4 regions of the Actinacidiphila sp. bgisy145 genome follow, and region 1 is predicted to be linked to each of the others. Evidence: riboswitches for the same ligand, from Rfam matches in the RefSeq annotation. Region 1 holds a riboswitch; each other region holds the start of a gene.
What was found. Region 1 has a riboswitch for cobalamin ahead of metE (5-methyltetrahydropteroyltriglutamate--homocysteine S-methyltransferase). Riboswitches for the same ligand answer to the same signal wherever they lie in the genome.
Positions count from the first base shown of each region.

Region 1 (3,253 bases):
CCTGCATGTGGGAGCGGGCGGCCTCCAGGCTGATGACGTCGGCGTCGAGGTCCTCGATGGCCTGCACGATGTCCCCGAACTCGGCGTAGCACATGTGGGTGTGGATCTGGGTGGCCGGACCGGCCGCCGCGGTGGTGAGCCGGAAGGCCGTGGTCGCCCAGGCCAGGTAGGCGGGGCGGTCGGCCGCGCGCAGCGGCAGCGTCTCGCGCAGCGCCGGCTCGTCGACCTGGATCACCGCCGTCCCGGCCGCCTCCAGGTCGGCCACCTCGTCGCGCAGTGCGAGGGCGACCTGCCGGGCGGTGTCGCCGGGCGGCTGGTCGTCGCGGACGAAGGACCAGGCGAGCATGGTGACCGGGCCGGTGAGCATGCCCTTGACCGGGCGTGAGGTCAGCGACTGCGCGTAGGAGGTCCAGCGCACGGTCATCGGCCCGGGCCGGGAGATGTCCCCGGCCAGGATCGGCGGGCGCACGTACCGGGTGCCGTAGGACTGGACCCAGCCGTGCCGCGTGGCGAGGTAGCCGGTGAGCTGCTCGGCGAAGTACTGGACCATGTCGTTGCGCTCGGGCTCGCCGTGCACCAGCACGTCCAGGCCCGTCCGCTCCTGGAAGGAGATCACCTCGCCGATCTCGGCCCTGATCCGCTCCTCGTAGCCGGCCGGGTCGATCCGCCCGGCGCGCAGGTCGGCGCGGGCGGTGCGCAGCTCGGCGGTCTGCGGGAAGGAGCCGATGGTGGTGGTGGGCAGCAGCGGCAGCCCGAGGCGGGCCCGCTGGGCGGCGGCCCGCTCCGGGTACGGCTGGGCGCGGTGGGCGTCGGCGTCGGTGACCGCCGCGACCCGGGCGCGTACGGCGGGGTCGCGGGTGATCGGGGAGGCCGCGCGGGAGGCGAGGGCGGCGCGGCAGGCGGCGAGTTCGCCCGCGATGCTGCCGGTGCCCTCGGCCAGGCCCCTGGCGAGCGTGGCGACCTCGGCGGCCTTCTGCCGCGCGAAGGCCAGCCAGCGCCGCACCTGCGGGTCGATGTCCCGTTCGGGCGCGGTGTCCAGCGGCACGTGCAGCAGCGAGCAGGAGGCGGCGACGTCGACGCGGTCGGCGAGGCCGAGGAGGGTGCCGAGCGTGGACAGCGACCGTTGGAGGTCGTTGATCCAGATGTTGCGGCCGTCGACGACACCGGCGACCAGGCGCTTGCCGGGCAGCCCGCCGACGGCGGCGAGGTGGTCGAGGTTGGCGGCGGCCGGGCCGGTGAAGTCCAGTGCCAGGCCCTCGACGGGGGCCGCGGCCAGCACCGGCAGTGCCTCGCCGAGCCGGTCGAAGTAGGACGCGACGAGCAGCTTCGGCCGGTCGGCGGCGCCGCCCAGCGCGCGGTAGGCGCGGTCGGCCGCGGCCAGTTCGGCCGGCGTGCGGTCCTGTACGAGGGCGGGCTCGTCGAGCTGCGCCCACGCCGCGCCGGCGGCCCGCAGGTCGGCGAGCACCTCCGCGTACACCGGCAGCAGCCGGTCCAGCAGGGACAGCGGCTCGAACCCGGCCGGCGCGCCGGGCGCGGCCTTGGCGAGCAGCAGGTAGGTCACGGGGCCGACGAGCACCGGCCGCGCGTCGTACCCGAGCGCGAGGGCCTCGCGCAGCTCGCCGACCTGCTGGGAGGAGTCCGCGCGGAAGACGGTGTCCGGACCCAACTCGGGCACCAGGTAGTGGTAGTTGGTGTCGAACCACTTCGTCATCTCCAGCGGCGCCGTGTCCTGGGTGCCGCGGGCCATCGCGAAGTAGCCGTCGAGCCGGTCGGCGGCGACGGCCGCGCGGTGCCGCTCGGGCACGGCGCCGACCATGACGCTGGTGTCGAGCACGTGGTCGTAGTACGAGAAGTCGCCGGTGGGCAGTTCGTGGAGGCCGGCCCCGGCGAGCTGCCGCCAGTTGGCGCGGCGCAGGCCGGCGGCGGTCTGCCGGAGGGCGTCGGCGCCGACTTGGCCCTTCCAGTAGCCCTCGACGGCCTTCTTCAGTTCCCGGTGCTGTCCCTGGCGGGGGTAGCCGTACACGGTGGCCCGTGCTGCCGCGGCTGCGGACTTCGCTGACACGGAACTCTCCTTCGCGAGATGTCTCCCTGGCATCCCGGCGACGGGACGAGGGTGCGAAGGCGGCACACCGGACCGGTACGGACCCGGCGCACCGACGACGGCGCGCGCTCGTCCACCTGCCTGCCCATGTACGCCGACCCGCCCACGAGGTCACCGGGACTTCCGCACGCGAGTGGTCGCGTACGGGCAACGGGCAGGTCTTCGGACTCGCGGGCACGCCTGCCGGGGGCAGACACCTACTGGCCGTCGCTTCCCAGGTCCGAGGCGGACCCAGTGCGTCTGACGGCGGTCGTTCCCACTCACCGCTGCGGGGCAGTCCCGGATTCCCACCGGGTTCCCTCTTGCGACGCGCCTGCCTGGCGGGCAGGGGCGAACCAGCTGCACCCGCCAGCATAGATCGCGCGGGCGCCGCCGGGCCGCCCCTTTTCCCGTCCCGGCGGCCCCGGCCGGGGTGTTCCACCCGGCCGGGGGAGCATCAGGCGGGGAGCGTCAGGCCGGTACCGGTTCCGCCTGCGCGGCTTCCTCCTCCTGCGGCGAGGTGGGCACCGTCAGCGCGATCAGGGCGCCGAGCAGGGCCGCGCCCGCGCAGATCCCGAAGAGCAGCCGGTAGGCGTGCAGGGAGGGTATGGCCTGGCCGCCCAGCACGATCACCTGCGAGGCGAACAGGGTGCCGCCGACCGCGCTGGCCAGCGAGCTGCCGACGGAGCGGAAGAGCGAGTTGAGGCCGTTGGCGGCCGCGAGGGCCGAGCGCGGCGCGGCGAGGTTGATCAGCGCGGGCATGGCCGCGTACGCGATGCCGGTGCCGGCCCCGGCGATGCTGGTGCCGAGGATGATCTCCCACAGGTGGCCGGTGAGCGCGATCCGCACCACGAAGCCGGCCGCCACGATGGTCGCGCCGATGGCCAGGGTGATCTTCGGCCCGACCGCGTTGGTGATCGCCGCCGAGGCCGGCGACAGGATGAGCATCGCCACGCCGCTGGGCAGCAGGCACAGGCCGCCCACCACCACGGACGAGCCGAAGCCGTAGCCGGTCACGCGCGGCGCCTCCACGTAGGAGGCGGTGCCGATGAGCGTGGCGAACAGCGCGAAGCCGACGCAGACGGACGCGACGTTCGTCAGCAGCAGCGCGGGCGCGGCGTTGACCCGGACGTCGACCAGCGGCGAGGCCGCGCGGCGCTCCCAGACCACGAA
Region 1 is NZ_JBYIRL010000015.1:152,478-155,730, forward strand. Features, by position in the region: gene metE (5-methyltetrahydropteroyltriglutamate--homocysteine S-methyltransferase) at 1-2,062, opposite strand, end outside; cobalamin riboswitch at 2,238-2,456, opposite strand; gene AC3ERT_RS16195 (MFS transporter) at 2,552-3,253, opposite strand, start outside.

Region 2 (3,253 bases), on a different contig from region 1:
AACAAGGAGGACGCCATGTCCACCAGCGCCACCCCTGTCCGCGTCGCCCTGGTCACCGGTGGGTCCGGTGGCATCGGCCGGGCCGTCGTCCGGCGGCTCGCCCGCGACGGGTACGCCCTGGGCATTCACTACGCCGGCAACAAGGCCGCCGCCGAGGCGCTCGCCGCGGAGATCACGGGCGCCGGGGGCCGGGCCGTCACCGTCGGCGGCGACGTCGCCGACGAGCACGCCATGGCCGCCGCCTTCGACACCGTGGAGGCCGCCTTCGGCGGGCTGGACGCCGTCGTGCACACCGCCGGCGTGATGCGGCTGAAGCCGATCGTCGACCTGGACCTCGCGGAGCTGGACGCGGTGCACCGCACCAACATCCGCGGCAGCTTCGTGGTCGACCAGCAGGCCGCCCGCCGACTGCGCGCGGGCGGGGCCATCGTGAACCTCTCGACCTCCGTCGTGGGGCTCCAGTTCCCCGGCTACGGGGCCTACACCGCCAGCAAGGGCGCCGTCGAGGCGCTGACCCTGATCCTCGCCCGCGAGCTGCGCGGCCGGGACATCACCGTCAACGCGATCGCCCCCGGGCCCACCGCCACACCCCTGTTCATGGCCGGCAAGGACCAGGAGACCGTCGACCGCCTCGCGGCCCAGCCCCCGCTGGAGCGCCTGGGCACCCCCGAGGACATCGCCGAGGTGGCCGCCTTCCTGGCCGGCCCCGCCGGCCACTGGGTCAACGGCCAGACCGTCCGCGCCAACGGCGGAATCATCTAGGAGGCAGGAACAGCCATGACACCAGCCACGACACACCGCACCGGTCCGAAGGTCATCGTCGTCACCGGCGCCTCCAGCGGCATCGGCAACCTCGCCGCCCGCTTCCTGGCCGGGGCCGGGCACACCGTCTACGCGGGCATGCGCGCCACCGCCGACCGCAACGCCCCCCGCGTGGCCGAACTCGCCGCGTACGCAGAGGCGGAGGGCGTGGACGTGCGCGGCATCGAGATGGACGTGCAGGACCAGGCGTCCGTCGACGCGGCGATCGAGCAGGTCACCGCCGAGCAGGGCCGGCTGGACGTGGTCGTCCACAACGCCGGCCACATGGCGCTGGGCCCGACCGAGGCGTTCACCCCCGAACAGCTCGCCGCGCTCTACGACGCCAACGTCCTGTCCACCCAGCGCGTCAACCGCGCCGCGCTGCCGCACCTGCGCCGCCAGGGCGAGGGGCTGCTGGTGTGGGTGGGGTCGTCCTCCACCCGCGGCGGCCACCCGCCGTTCCTCGCCCCGTACTTCGCGGCGAAGGCGGGCATGGACGCACTGGCCGAGAGCTACGCCGCCGAGCTGGTCCGGTTCGGCATCGACACCGTCATCGTGGTGCCGGGCGCCTACCCGTCGGGCACCAACCACTTCGCCCACGCGGCCCGGCCGGCCGACACCGTACGGGACACCGCGTACGACGAGGCGTACGGCGCGGTGCGCGACTCCATGGCGCAGGCGCTCACCGACCTCTTCCCCGCGGGGCGGACCGTGGACGAGGTCGCGGACGAGATCGTCCGGGTGGTCGGACTGCCGCAGGGCGAGCGGCCGTTCCGCACCCACATCGACCCCAGCCGCGACGGCAGCGAGGTCGTGTCCGCGGTCAGCGACCGCATCCGCGCGGAGTTCTACCACCGCATCGGCATCCAGGAGCTGCTTCCCGAGCACGCCTCCCTCTGAGCCGGCCGCACGCCCACCCGTCGGCGCGGGGCCGCAAAGCCGCAGGCAGGCCCGGTTGACGGGGTTTCTCCGGGCGTGGTGAACTGCCGGGAGCAATGCGGCGGCAGGAGAGGAAGTCGGTGCGAATCCGACGCGGTCCCGCCACTGTCACCGGGGAGTGCACTCCCGAAGCTGGAGGCCACGGCCGGCGCACGCCGGCGGGAAGGCCCGGGAGTGCGTTGATCCGGGAGCCAGGAGACTCTCACCGCCGGTCACGTCGAGCCAGGGCGCGGACCCTGAGTGAGGACTTCGCCATGCCCTGCACGCAGGCGGCAGCCGCCCTTGCGGCCGCCGGTACCCGGATATCCGCGGCATGAGCGGCCGCCACCGTGCCTACGCGTACGGCGCCGCACTCGGCTTCCTCGGCGACCTCCTGATCGGCGACCCGCGCCGCGGCCACCCGGTGGCCGGGTTCGGGCGGGCCGCCGGCGCCCTGGAGCAGCGGATGTGGCGCGACGACCGGGGCGCCGGCAGCGCGTACGCGGCGCTGTGCGTGGGCGGCGCGGTGGCCGCGGCCGCCGTCGCCGAGCGGGCGGCCCGGCGCCGCCCGCTGCTGGGCGCGGCGCTGGCCGCGGCGGCCACCTGGTCGGTGCTGGGCGGCACTTCGCTCGCCCGGGAGGCCCGCACGATCGGCGCGGCGCTTCAGGCCGGCGACCTGGCCGCCGCCCGGGACCGGCTGCCGCACCTGTGCGGGCGGGACCCGGCCGCGCTGGACGCCGACGCGCTGGCGCGGGCGGTGGTGGAGTCGGTCGCGGAGAACACCTCGGACGCGGTGGTCGGCGCCCTGGTGTGGGGCGGGCTCGCGGGGGTGCCCGGGCTGGTCGGCTTCCGTGCCGCCAACACGCTGGACGCGATGGTCGGCCACCGCTCCCCGCGGCACCTGCGCTTCGGGTGGGCGGCCGCCCGGCTGGACGACGCGGCCGGCTACCCCGGCGCGCGGCTGACCGCCCTGCTCGCCGCGCTGGCCGGGCCGTATCCGCGCAGCGCGCTGGCCACCGCGCGCCGGGACGGGCCGCGGCACCCCTCGCCCAACGCCGGGCCGGTCGAGGCCGCGTTCGCGGGGGCGCTGCGGGTGCGGCTGGGCGGCACCCTGGCGTACGGGGGGCGGGTCGAGCACCGGCCGGTGCTGGGCGCGGGGTTCCGGCCGCCGCGGCCGGCCGACATCGGGCGCGCGGTGCGGCTGTCCCGCCGGGTCGGCGCGCTCGCGCTGGGCGCGTCGGTGCTGCTGTCGGCGGCCCGCGGCCGGACCGGCACGAGGGGTGCGCGGTGAAGGGGCTGATGGTCGCCGGGACCGGTTCGGACACCGGCAAGAGCGTGGTGACCGCGGGGATCTGCCGGTGGCTGACCCGGCAGGGCCTGCGGGTGGCGCCGTTCAAGGGCCAGAACATGTCGCTCAACTCGTACGTGACCCGGGAGGGCGCCGAGATCGGCCGGGCGCAGGCGATGCAGGCGCAGGCGGCCGGGGTGGAGCCGTCGGCGCTGATGAACCCGGTGCTGCTCAAGCCGGGCGGCG
Region 2 is NZ_JBYIRL010000026.1:49,259-52,511, forward strand. Features, by position in the region: gene AC3ERT_RS23130 (SDR family oxidoreductase) at 16-762, shown strand; gene AC3ERT_RS23135 (SDR family oxidoreductase) at 778-1,701, shown strand; cobalamin riboswitch at 1,811-1,942, shown strand; gene AC3ERT_RS23140 (cobalamin biosynthesis protein) at 2,054-3,010, shown strand; gene AC3ERT_RS23145 (cobyric acid synthase) at 3,019-3,253, shown strand, end outside.
Region 2: it holds a riboswitch for cobalamin, as region 1 does, so the genes downstream of both, AC3ERT_RS23140 (cobalamin biosynthesis protein) here and metE (5-methyltetrahydropteroyltriglutamate--homocysteine S-methyltransferase) in region 1, are expected to answer to the same signal.

Region 3 (3,253 bases), on a different contig from region 1:
GGGTACGCGGAGCCCGGGGGGACCGGGGGCACAGGGGGCACGGTGGTCTCGCTCATTCGGTCGGCGCGCCGCGGCGCGCGGCCGCCACGGTGGCGGCGAGGTCGGCGGGCCGGGGGTGGGCGCTTCGCAGCGGGGCCCCGGTACGGAAGAGGTCCACACGGTAGCCGTTCGAGGTGGCGACGACTTCGACGCGGTCGGGGGTGCGGGGGCGGCCGCAGGCGCGGGAGCAGCCGGACCAGTGGACGGGGAGGGGGCGGGGGGTGGTGCCCCCGGGTTCCCCGCTCCCGGGTTGTGTGCCCTCGGGCTGTGTGTCCCCGGGTTCCCCGCTCCCGGGGGTGGGGCGGGAGGGCTCGGCGTCCCCGGGTGCCGGGTGGACGAGGGCCGCCGCGTCCGCGCGGACGTCGGCGAGCGACTTCGCGCAGCCGGGCCGCCCGGCACACGCGCTCACGCCCACCCACGGGGAGCCCGGGTCCGTCACCAGTCCGGCCGCCGCGAGCGCGGCCAGCTCCGCCCGGGCCCGGTCGGCGGGCACCCCGGGGACGACGGCGCCGCGCCACGGGGTGAGCCGCAGCTGCGCGGCCGGGGTGCGGGCGGCGAGCGCGCACAGGGCGCGCCACTGGTCGGGGGTGAGGCGGCCGAGGGGGGCGAGGACGGAGAGGGCGAGGGGGCCGCCGGGGGCGGCCGGGTGCGGGATGGGACCGATTGCGGGGGGCACTGTGGGTGCTGTGTGTGCGGCTTCCCCCCGGGTGCCGGCGGGGGAGGCGGTGTGTGCGGCTTCCCCCCGGGTGCCGGCGGGGGAGGCGGCGGGCGGGGCCGCGGTGGTGGCGGGCGGTGCGGTGAGACGGCCGGCGAGGTCCGCGGTGAGGGCCGCGCCGCGGTCGGGCAGGTCGGCCACCCGCCACGCGGTGGGCTCGCCGCCGCCGTCGGGCGTGGCCGCGGCGAGGAAGCCCTCCGCGGCGAGCAGCGCGGCCCGGGGCGCGTCGGCGGCGGGAAGGCGGAGGGCCGTGTTGCGGCCGATCCGCAGCAGCGCCGTCCCGTCCGGCGCCGCGCGCAGCGTCACGTCGGGTCCCAGGGCCGCGACGTCGCCGCGCCCGTCGTCCAGCGCGAAGAGGAACCGCCCGGACAGCGCCGCGGCCGCCGCGCTCCCGCACAGCAGCCCGTCCAGCTCCCGCAGCCAGCCCCCGACGTCCAGGTGCCCCTGCCCGTCCAGGCCCGACAGCGGCGACGCCACGACGTTCCGTACCCGCTCGTGCGCCGCCGACGGCAGCAGCCCGGCCGCGCCCAGCAGTTGGGCCAGCTCCGCCCCGCAGCCCGCGGCCAGGCCGCGCAGTTGGACGTTGCCGCGCGAAGTGAGATGGACATCACCGTCGCCGAACCGCCGGGCCGCCTCGCCCAGCCGTTCGGCCTGCGCCGCGCCGAGCGCACCGCCCGGGACGCGGACCCTGGCCAGCGCGCCGTCGTCGGCGGTGTGCAGCCGAAGGGCCCCCGGGCAGGCGTCCGCCCGGCCGCGCGGGGCCCGGGCGCCTTCCCCTACCGCCGCGTTGACGTCCGCCGGGCATGCGTCGGCGGCCGGCCGCGGCGGCTGGACGGGCTGGTCGGGGGCGGTGGACATGGCGGCGAGCATACCGACCGTGCCACAAATCGGGTCATCTGCCGAATGCCTACGGCGCTTACTATGCTCCCCGTGCGGACCTTCCGGTTCGCCATTGCCGCAGACGGCGACAGGGGAGGAAGCCCGGTGCGAATCCGGCGCGGTCCCGCCACTGTGAACTTGGCCACCGGTGCCTCCGGCGGTCGAGCGAGCCAGGAACTCCCGCCGTCCGACACCACCCGGGGCGCGGACACCCCGAGGAAGGGTTTTCGTTGTGACCGGATCATCCGAGTTGCCCCGTTCCGCCGACTCCAGCACCACCGCCCCGGTGCGGGGTGCCGAGGAACTGCCCCCGGCCGAAGCGCCTTCGCCCGCCGGTGAGCAGGGGCTCGGCGGGCCGCATCCCGAACGGGTGCTGCTGCTGAGCACGTCGGACACGGACCTGCTCAGCGCTCGGGCGGCCGGGGGACCGGTGGCGTACCGGTTCGCGAACCCGACGCGGGTGGACGTGGCGCTGCTGCCGGAGCTGCTGGAGGGCGTCGGCCTGGTCGTCGTACGCCTGCTGGGCGGACTGCGGGCGTGGCAGGAGGGGCTGGACGCGCTGCTGGCGACGACCCTGCCGGTGGTGGTGCTGAGCGGCGAACAGGCGCCGGACGCCCAGCTGATGGCGGCGTCCACGGTGCCGGTGGGCCTCGCGGCCGAGGCGCATGCGTACCTGGCGCACGGCGGCCCGGCCAACCTGGAGCAGCTCGCCCGCTTCCTGTCCGACACGGTGCTGCTCACCGGCCACGGCTTCGAACCGCCCGCGCCCGCGCCCTCCTGGGGCCCGCTGGAGCGTACGGCCGCCGCGGCGCCCGCGGACGCCCCCGCCGTCGCCGTGCTCTACTACCGCGCCCACCACATGAGTGGGAACACCGCGTTCGTCGGCGCCCTGTGCGACGCGATCGAGGCGGCCGGGGCCCGGGCGCTGCCGTACTTCGTCGCCTCCCTGCGCACCCCCGAGCCCGGACTCGTCGCCGAACTGTCCGCCGCCGACGCGATCGTCACCACCGTGCTCGCCGCCGGCGGCACCCGCCCCGCCGACGCGTCCGCGGGCGGCGACGACGACGCGTGGGACGCGGGCGCGCTCACCGGCCTGGACGTCCCCGTGCTCCAGGCGCTGTGCCTGACCGGCTCGCGCGCCGCGTGGCTGGCCAACGACGAGGGCGTCTCCCCGCTCGACGCGGCCACCCAGATCGCGGTGCCCGAGTTCGACGGGCGGCTGATCACCGTCCCGTTCTCGTTCAAGGAGGTCGACGCCGACGGCCTGCCCGCCTACGTCGCCGACCCCGAGCGCGCCGCCCGCGTGGCCGGCATCGCCGTACGGCACGCCCGGCTGCGGCACATACCCGCCGCCGACAAGCGCCTGGCCCTGGTGCTGTCCGCCTACCCCACCAAGCACTCCCGCATCGGCAACGCGGTCGGCCTCGACACCCCCGCCAGCGCGATGGCCCTGCTGCGCCGCCTGCGCGAGGAGGGCTACGACTTCGGGCCCGACCCCGTCCCCGGCCTCGACGCGCCGTCCGACGGCGGTCCTTCCGACGTCACCCCTTCCGACGGCTCCCCCCTCCACCCCGGCGACGCCCTCATCCGCGCCCTCATCGACGCCGGCGGCCACGACCA
Region 3 is NZ_JBYIRL010000002.1:66,434-69,686, reverse strand. Features, by position in the region: gene AC3ERT_RS02055 (precorrin-8X methylmutase) at 1-32, opposite strand, end outside; gene AC3ERT_RS02050 (hypothetical protein) at 53-1,612, opposite strand; cobalamin riboswitch at 1,697-1,819, shown strand; gene cobN (cobaltochelatase subunit CobN) at 2,004-3,253, shown strand, end outside.
Region 3: it holds a riboswitch for cobalamin, as region 1 does, so the genes downstream of both, cobN (cobaltochelatase subunit CobN) here and metE (5-methyltetrahydropteroyltriglutamate--homocysteine S-methyltransferase) in region 1, are expected to answer to the same signal.

Region 4 (3,253 bases), on a different contig from region 1:
CACCCTGCCGCGGCAGGGCGGGATGGCGCGCCGAGGCGCCCCCTCACGCCTCCACCGGGCCGACCCGGGGCGCCCGCGCGGCGCGGCCGGTCGGCGAGGCGCTCAGCACCCGCTCCGAAAGCGGCCCGAAGACCAGCGCGATCGCCGACCACAGCAGCAGCTGCGCGGCCACCGAGTACAAGCGGAACCGGAACAGCACGTCCGCAGGGAAGCCCGGGTAGACGATCCGCCCCGCCGGGTCGGTCAGCGGCTGAGGTGTCTCCGTGGCGTGGTTGCCGTACTGCTCGCGGTTGGCGGCCAGGTGTCCGAGCGCGGGCAGCAGGCCGATCACCACGCTGATGGCGACCACGAAGGCCGCACCGGCCAGCAGCGTGGCGTTCCACGTGCCGAACCGCCCCTGGAGCTTCCGCCCCAGCCACACCGCCAGCGCGAGCAGCGTGATCGAGCAGACCACCATGACCAGATAGAGCCCGGTGCGGGCCTTGATGGTGTCCTCGTGCCCGATCGCGGGCGGGTTCGCCGGGTACTTCACGAACGGCACCAGGTAGAAGCCGAGGAAGCCGCCGCCGGCCACCAGCAGCGCCAGCGTGCGCGGCCGGACGCCGCCGACCCGCCCCAGGCACACCGTGTAGACCACCGCGAAGAGGGCGCCCATGGCGGCACCGAAGAGGATCAGGCCCACGCCCATGCCGACATCGGCCTGGACGGTGCGGCTGAACAGGTCGGGGCCGTCCGGCGAGACCGGCAGGCCCGCGGCCTTGTCCAGGGCGTTCTGCGCCGCGTCCCGGCCGCTCTCGTAGCTGATCGCCCGGTTGATCTGCGGTTCGGCGAAGATCCGCGCGAAGACGAACGCGAGCAGCCCGCCGATCGCGCCGGCGAGCACGCCGCGCAGTACGAGTCGTTTCTCCATGTCGAGTTGTCCGCCTGCCTGTTGTCGTCAGTGGCAGGGGAAGCCGAGGAAGTGCCGCGCGTCGTGCACGAACTCGTGGATGTGCATGTCCCGGCCGAAGACGGACACCGCGCCCTGGTCGACGCCGATGAAGTAGTAGGCGGCCAGCGCCAGGAGCGCGCTGCCGACCAGCCAGAGCACCGCCTTGGAGACGGGCAGGACGACCGGCGTGGCCTCGGTCGACGAAGGGGTGGACACAGAACTCACGGGTGGGGCCTCCTTCGGGGATACAGCGTCCCTCGGTTCGAGTGGGGCGGCGTGACGGCGGAGTATCTGACTCCCGGACGCCCCCAGAGGCGACCGGTACACAGTGGCGCGACCGTGCCGGAGTTCCACCGGCTTCCTCACACCATCACGAACGACCAGCGTACGGGCGGGCGAACCGGCACGTCAACGCATGTCACCTGCTTCCCGCCACACCGCGCGGGGGCCGCCGCGCCGCCGGAGGCGGCATCAACTCCCCGACCAGCGCCGCCACTTGATCCACCTCGATGAGGAAGCCGTCATGCCCGTACGGCGAGTGGATCGTCCGCGTCCGGTCCGCGCCCGGGATGCCCGCCGCCAACTCCTCCTGCTGCGCGGTCGGGTAGAGCCGGTCGGAGTCGACCCCGGCCACCAGCGCGGGCGCCGTGACCCGCCGCAGCGCCGCCGCGGTGCCGCCCCGCCCGCGCCCCACGTCATGGGCGTTCATCGCCTCGGTGAGCACCACATAGCTGCCCGCGTCGAACCGGCGCACCAGCTTGTCCGCGTGGTGGTCGAGATACGACTCCACCGCGTACCGGCCGCCGTGCCAGGGCAGTTCACCGCGCTGCGGGTCCCGGCCGAAGCGCGCCCGCAGTTCCGGCTCACTGCGGTACGTCAGGTGCGCCAGCCGGCGGGCCTGGCCGAGACCGGCGTGCGGGCCGCCGCCCGGCCCGGCGCCGTGGTAGTCGCCGCCGCGCCAGGCCGGGTCGGCCCGGATCGCCCGCAACTGCACCGACGCCCAGCCGATCTGCTCGGCACTGGCCGCCGCCGGGCAGGCGAGCAGCAGCAGCGCGCCGACCCGCTCCGGGCGGCCGGCCGCCCACTCCAGCGCCCGCATGCCGCCCATCGACCCGCCGACCACCAGCGCCCACCGGTCGATGCCCAGCGCGTCCGCCAGGCCCGCCTCGGCCGCGACCTGGTCGCGCTGGGTCAGGAACGGGAAGGCGCCGCCCCACGGCCGCCCGTCCGGCCGGGCGGTGGCCGGGCCGGTGCTGCCCTGGCAGCCGCCCAGCACGTTGGGCGCCACCACGAAGAAGCGGTCGGTGTCCAGCGCCCGGCCCGGCCCGACCAGCGCGTCCCACCAGCCGGCCGTGGGATGGCCGGGCCCGGCAGGACCGGCGACGTGGCTGTCCCCGGTCAGCGCGTGCAGCACCAGGACCGCGTTCGACCCGTCGGGCGCGATGCGGCCCCACGTCTCGTACGCCAGCCGCACCTCCGGCAGTTCGCCGCCCGCCTCCAGCCGGAGCGGCCCCGGAGCGCGGTGCCAGCGCCGCCGCCCGGGCGGGTCCCCCGGCCGCCACGCCCCGGAGGCGGGCGGCGGGAGGACCCCGCCGGCGGGTTCCGGGGCGGCGCCGGCGGGCGATCCGGCGCCGGGGACCGGCGGCGTGCCGGGCACGGTCAGGACGCGCCCTTGGCCGCTCGGAACCCTGCTTCCAGGTCCGCCTTGAGGTCCGCGACGTTCTCGATGCCGACCGACAGCCGCACCAGGCCGGGCGTCGCACCGGTCTGCGCGAGCTGCGCCTCGTCGAGCTGGCTGTGCGTGGTGGAGGCCGGGTGGATGATCAGGCTGCGCACGTCGCCGATGTTCGCCAGGTGGCTGAAGAGCCGCACCGCGTCCACGAACCGCCGGCCGGCCTGTGCGCCGTCGCGCAGTTCGAAGGCGAGCACCGCGCCCGCACCGCGCGGCAGGTAGCGCTGCCCGGCCTCGTACCAGGGGCTGGAGGGCAGGCCCGGGTAGTGCACCGCCGCGACCTCGTCGCGGGCCTGGAGCCACTCCGCGAGCTCCTGCGCGTTCGAGGAGTGCCGCTCCAGCCGCAGGGACAGCGTCTCGACGCCCTGGAGCAGCAGGAACGCCGAGTGCGGCGACAGCGCCGGGCCGAGGTCGCGCAGCAGCTGCACCCGCAGCTTGACCGCATAGGCGCCGGGGCCGAGCGCCGGCCAGTACTGGAGGCCGTGGTAGCTCGGGTCGGGCGCGGAGAAGTCCGGGAAGCGGTCGGCGTGCGCCCCGAAGTCGAAGCTGCCGCCGTCCACGACCACACCGGCGATGGTGGTGCCGTGGCC
Region 4 is NZ_JBYIRL010000044.1:42,342-45,594, forward strand. Features, by position in the region: gene AC3ERT_RS30655 (CbtA family protein) at 44-910, opposite strand; gene AC3ERT_RS30660 (CbtB domain-containing protein) at 938-1,156, opposite strand; cobalamin riboswitch at 1,196-1,351, opposite strand; gene metX (homoserine O-acetyltransferase MetX) at 1,350-2,588, opposite strand; gene AC3ERT_RS30670 (bifunctional o-acetylhomoserine/o-acetylserine sulfhydrylase) at 2,591-3,253, opposite strand, start outside.
Region 4: it holds a riboswitch for cobalamin, as region 1 does, so the genes downstream of both, AC3ERT_RS30660 (CbtB domain-containing protein) here and metE (5-methyltetrahydropteroyltriglutamate--homocysteine S-methyltransferase) in region 1, are expected to answer to the same signal.